DNA from 2 places in the Oceanobacter sp. ABM4_470 genome. Region 1 is predicted to be linked to the other one. Evidence: predicted binding sites of a transcription regulator. Region 1 holds the regulator's gene; the other holds the start of a gene.
The links. The regulator sigma-54, encoded in region 1, starts transcription at its own class of promoters, with help from an activator protein. The targets are predictions, from matches to a motif close to TGGCACNNNNNTTGCTNT.
Positions count from the first base shown of each region.

Region 2: a site for sigma-54 is predicted at 1,148-1,165, ahead of ACXADJ_RS01240 (MSMEG_0572/Sll0783 family nitrogen starvation response protein). Genes of this name have one in related genera too.

Region 1 is NZ_JBSWTR010000001.1:2,892,132-2,895,205, forward strand. It holds gene lptA (lipopolysaccharide transport periplasmic protein LptA) at 1-350, shown strand, start outside; gene lptB (LPS export ABC transporter ATP-binding protein) at 347-1,072, shown strand; gene ACXADJ_RS12730 (RNA polymerase factor sigma-54) at 1,200-2,687, shown strand; gene hpf (ribosome hibernation-promoting factor, HPF/YfiA family) at 2,741-3,040, shown strand; gene ptsN (PTS IIA-like nitrogen regulatory protein PtsN) at 3,044-3,074, shown strand, end outside.
Region 2 is NZ_JBSWTR010000001.1:288,423-291,496, reverse strand. It holds gene ACXADJ_RS01245 (Nit6803 family nitrilase) at 1-564, opposite strand, end outside; gene ACXADJ_RS01240 (MSMEG_0572/Sll0783 family nitrogen starvation response protein) at 579-1,061, opposite strand; gene ACXADJ_RS01235 (aminotransferase-like domain-containing protein) at 1,462-2,862, shown strand.

The DNA of each region.
Region 1 (3,074 bases):
AGCCAGCCCGCTACGAGCAGCAAGTCAGTGCCGATAAGCCGGTGACCAACGCCAGTGCTGAACGCATCGACTACTTTGCTGCCGACAAGCTGATCAACTTCAGCGGCAACGCCGAACTGACCCAGGAAAACAACAGCTTCAGTGGCCAGCAGATTCGTTACGACATCACCGCCGAAACCGTCTCTGCCAGTGGTCAAACGCCAGCCTCCGACCAGTCGGACGCCAGCGGCGAATCCGATAGCCAGCGTATTCGCGTGATCATCCAGCCGCAGCAAACCGGCCAGGCTGACAGCGCCAACAACAACCTGGTGGACACGGACGAGGAGACAGCTGCGGAGACCAGTGAATGAAGACCCTCAAGGCGCAGCACCTGGCCAAAAGCTACGGCGGCCGGGAAGTGGTAAAGGACGTATCGCTGGCAGTTTCCAGCGGTCAAATCGTCGGTTTGCTGGGCCCCAACGGCGCCGGCAAAACCACCTGTTTCTACATGATTGTGAACCTGGTGCAGGCCGACAAGGGCCGTGTCAGCATCGACGATGAAGACATCTCCCACTTGCCGATGCACGGCCGCGCCAAGAAAGGCATTGGCTACCTGCCACAGGAAGCCTCGATCTTCCGCAAGCTCAGCGTTGAAGATAACATTCTGGCCATTCTGGAAACCCGCGACGACCTCAACAAGGCCGGCAGGCAGCAGCAACTGGAGCAATTATTGGACGAATTTCACATCCAGCACATTCGCAAAAGTGCCGGTATGGCCCTCTCCGGGGGCGAGCGCCGACGGGTCGAAATTGCCCGCGCACTGGCCGCTGAACCGTCCTTTGTGTTGCTCGATGAGCCTTTCGCAGGGGTTGACCCGATTTCTGTCGCTGACATCATGGACATCATTCGCCAGCTCAAAAACCGCGGTATCGGCGTGTTGATTACCGACCATAACGTGCGGGAAACATTGGCAATTTGCGAAAAAGCCTACATTGTAGGCGGCGGCCACATCATTGCCGAAGGCACCGCCGACGAAGTGTTGGCCAACGAACAGGTACGGGCTGTGTATCTGGGACAGGATTTCCGTCTCTGATCCGCAACGCTGCCAGAGATTCCGGTATTTCGCTGTTTGCAAAGCGAAACCATACAGGCATAGGCAGGGCGCAAAGCTTGCGTATAATGCACAGAACATGCCGATCATTGATGAACAGTAGCGCAGTATGAAAGCATCGCTTCAGTTAAAAATGGGTCAGTCGCTGACCATGACGCCACAGCTGCAACAGGCCATCCGCTTGCTGCAACTGTCGACTCTGGATCTGCAACAGGAAATCCAGGAAGCCCTGGACTCCAATCCCATGCTGGAACATGACGAGTCCGAGAACGAAGACTTCTCCTCCGAAGCCAGCAGCAACAACGACAATAACGAAACCGAAGTCACTGCCAGCACGCCGGAACCGGAAACCCAGGAACTGGGCGACCAATGGTCTGACGACAAAATGCCGGACGACCTGCCGGTTGACAGCGACTGGGACGACACCTTCCAGACCACCGCCAGCATTGCCGCAGGCCCAGGTCCTTCCGGTGACGATGATTTCGACTATGACTCCCGTCATGCCACCACCGACGACCTGCAAGGTCATCTGGAATGGCAGCTGAACCTGACGCCCATGAGCGACGTCGACCGCGAAATCGCCACTATGCTGATCGACGGTGTCGACGAAGACGGCTACCTGCACACCACCATCGAAGACGTGCTCGAAGCCATGGACCCGGAATCCGAGGTGGAACAGGAAGAAGTCGTTGCGGTACTGAAACGCCTGCAACAGTTCGACCCGGCCGGGGTGTTCGCTCGCGACCTGCGCGAATGCCTGTTGCTGCAACTGGCGCAACTGCCAAAAGACACCCCCTGGTTGACCGAGGCGCAACTGGTGATCAGCGATTTCATCAATCTGCTGGGCAGCCGCGACTACCCGACCCTGATGCGCAAAACCAAATTGAAGGAAGACAACCTCAAGGCGGTACTGCGACTGATCAAGGAGCTCAACCCGAAACCGGGGGCAGGCATCAGCGGCGAACAGTCCGAATACGTTGTCCCCGACGTCATCGTGCGTAACATCCGCGATGAATGGCGCGTCGAACTGAACCCCGACATTGCGCCGAAACTGCGCGTCAACGCCGACTACGCCTCGCTGGTGCGTCGCTCTGACAGCAGCTCCGACAACACCTTCCTGAAAGACCACCTGCAAGAGGCTCGCTGGTTCATCAAGAGCCTGCAAAGCCGCAACGACACCTTGCTGAAAGTGGCGACCAAAATTGTTGAATACCAGATCGAATTCTTCGAAGAAGGCGAAGAAAAGATGAAACCACTGGTATTGCACGACATTGCCGAAGCCGTTGGCATGCATGAATCCACCATTTCACGGGTCACCACCCAGAAATTCATGCACACCCCACGAGGCATTTTCGAGCTCAAGTATTTCTTCTCCAGCCACGTCAGCACCGACACCGGCGGAGAGTGCTCCTCGACCGCTATTCGCGCCATGATCAAGAAACTGATCAGCGAAGAAAACGCGCGTAAGCCACTGAGTGACAACAAAATTGCCACCATGCTGAGCGAAAAAGGCATTCAGGTGGCGCGACGCACCGTCGCCAAATACCGTGAAGCCATGATGATTCCACCATCAAACGAACGTAAACAGTTGATCTGATGTCAACAACAGGTCTAGTCTCAGTATTGGATCTGTAAAGGAGGAGCCGTTTTATGAGCATCACTATTAGTGGCCAACACGTTGAAGTAACGGAAGCCATGGAAGCCTATGTGAAAGAAAAACTGGTGCGCCTGGAGCGCCACGCCGACATCACGTCGGGTCAGTTTATTCTCAAGCTCGAGAAGGATCGCAAGATTGCCGAAGGCACCCTGCACGTAGCAGGTGCCGACATCAACGCAACGGCGACTCACGACGACATGTACGCAGCCATCGACCTGATGGCCGACAAACTGGATCGTCAGGTGCTTAAACACAAAGAGAAACTGGTTGCACGACAGCACGGACAAGGCTAACGCATGACCCTCCAAATCGCCGATATCCTGACCC
Region 2 (3,074 bases), 2.6 Mb from region 1:
GCTGCAATGAATCTGTTCGTGCTGGGTCATCAGCGCGTAACGGGCCAGCGGGTTGTAGTGCTCCCAGCAAGCCAGCGCGCCGACTCGGCCAACACTGGTGTCTGCCACTTTCAGTCCGGCGGCATCGCCCTGCCCCCAGATCATGCGTTCGTGATAGGTCGGGGTAATCTTGCGGCGCTTCAGCACCAGCTGACCGTCAGCGTCAAAAACAAGCTGGGTGTTATAGAGGCTGCCGTGGTCGCGTTCGTTAACGCCAAGCACCACCACCATGCCGTGCTTGCGAGCACGCTCGCCTACCGCATTGGTAATCGGACCCGGCACCACCACGGCTTCTTCGTACAGGCGCAGGTGCTCCGGACCGCACTGCACCGCTGGCAGCACAAAGGAAAAATACGGATACCAGGGCACGAAGGTTTCCGGGAACACAATCAATTCGACGCCTTTGGCAGCCGCTTCATCCATCGCGTTGAGTACATTGGCCAGCGTACCGTTGGCGCTCCGGAGGTCCGGAGCGATCTGAACGGCCGCGGCCCGCACTGTCTTGTTGTTGTCGGTGTAAGACATGGGCCGCGTTTTCCTTACAGAGTCCAGGTGTCGATGATCACTGCGTTGTCACGCATGTGCAGCAGTTTCAGATCCATCACATCCAGCGGGTTGATTGGCGTGATGCCTTCAATCAGGGAAGGTTCGCCGTGGCCGTACAGGGCCTGCAGAGCAAAACGACAGCAGTACACCTTGCCGCCTTCAGCCATGAATTTTTTCAGCTGATTGGCGTAGTTCTGATGACCCGGGAAGGCTTCGTCGCCCAGCGTCGGGAAGCCGCGCTGAATACCCAGCGTCACACCCGGGCCGTACAGCAGGATGGAGGTCTCGTAACCCTTACGCTGCAGACGGGTAGCTTGCAGCATATTCACCAGACCGATTGAACCTTCAAAGGCCACGGTGTGGAAAGTCACCAGGGCTTTTTCGCCATCGCGGGCCTTAACGTCTTCAAATACTTTCTCTTCGTAATCAACGAAGAAATCACCGGACTTGTGCATTGGCTGAGTTACTTGAGGCATGGTTTGCTCCTTTCTTGGTTGATAAGACCGTCCATTGTTGTTGGTGGACTCGGCCTTTTTATGCAATCAATTCATGCAATCAAGTTAGAGCAATCAAGGGGCCAATATTGATTCAAGTGATTGCAATCAAGGTGCAATCAAACAGTCATACGAACTTCTGAAAGGCCGCAAAAAAATTTCATAACGGTTAAAAAGCAATCAATACCCAATCAATAATTTCCCCTGAAATGCACTGATAATGGGCGGTTTTATTGACTCAGGCCCAGATATAACGCCACCTTCATGCCAATGTGGTTATTCAGATTTTTGTTTATCTGGCAGTTGCGATCATTCAATGCAATCATTAACGAATTGATTGCATTCAATCTGCTCCAGGAAAATCAAGACGGAACCCTATCCAATGAAAAACACCGAGCTGGCGCGCTGGGCACGTCGACTGAAAAACGCCGATGGCATTCCGGCCTATCGCTTGATCGCCGACCTGATTGGTGAAGACGTCGACAGTGGCCGCTTGCAAGCCCGCGACCGGCTGCCAACCCTGCGTGATCTCGCCACCGCTACTGGTATCAACTACACCACTGCTGCGCGGGCCTATCAGGAAGCCAAAACCCGTGGCCTGATCGACTCTCATCCGGGCTCAGGCACCTTTGTAAAAGGCAAGACCGCCACCGTTCGGCCAAGTATTGGCAGCTATGAAATGACCATGAACCTGCTGGTCGAGCCCGCCATTCCAACCTTGATCGAACAGATCCGCGACAGCGCCCACAGCGTGATGTCGAACCGCGATCTTTACTCGATGCTGCGCTATCAGGCGTTCGGTGGCACACGGGAAAACAAAGAGGCAGCGCTGATCTGGCTCGACCAACGGCTACCCAACCCGCAACTGGAACAGGTGATGATTTGTCCGGGCATTCACTCTGCCCTGACCGGATTGATGAGCACCCTGATTGAACCCCATCAGGTGCTGTGCGTGGAAAGTCTGGCCTACCCTGGCATCAAGGCCATTGCCGCCCAACTGGGGATTCAGCTGCACTCACTGGAACGCGATAACGATGGCCCGCTGGTACGACCGTTCGAGGAATTCTGCAAGCTCGGCAACGTCGGGGCGATCTACCTCAACCCGACCATCCAGAACCCCACCACCGACACCATGAGCAAAAACCGCCGTGAAGCCATCGCCGATGTTTGCCTGCGCTACAGCATTCCCATCATTGAAGACGAGGCCTACACCATGCTGGCTGACGAAGCACCGATAAGCTTCGCCGAACTGGTTCCGGAACTGAGCTGGTACATCACCGGCACCTCCAAATGCTTCGGCCCGGGAGTACGCTCGGCGTTTATGTACAGCCCCGGCAAACGCCAGCAACAACGGGTCGCCGCCGCCATGCGCGCCCTGCACGTGATGTCCAGCCCACTCACCGACGCACTGGTAAGCCAGTGGATTCTGGATGGCACCGCCGATCAAATGGTGAAAAGCATCCGCCGTGAGTCCATCGCCCGTCTGCGTATTGCCGAACAGGAACTGGGGAAAAGCAACCTGCGCTCCGCCGAAGGGGCATTCCATTTATGGCTGCAAATCCCCAAAAGCTCCGACTGGAACCCATCGGAACTGGCGGTACAGCTAAGGCAAACGGGTGTCAGCGCCGTATCCAGCGCCGCCTTCTCTACCGACAACAACCCACCTAATGCCGTGCGGTTATGCTTCGGCGGGCCGATCAGCCGCGAACAGTGGCAAGAGAACCTGCATCAGGTAGCGGATTTGATTGAACAACCGAGTTATCTGAGCACCGGGATGCATTGAGGAAGACGTGGGAGTGTAGGAGTGAATCGGGGCGCGTCGCTTTATTCGCGAAGGCGTCAATCAACGCAAATTTTCGGGATGAACAAGCCCATCCATCGGGAATAAATTCCCTCCTACAGGATGACCTCGGTATTGTAGGAGGGAATTCATTCCCGAACCCGGCGTTAAACGCAGCCAGTAGCATTGGTATTGTAGGAGGGAATTCATTCCCG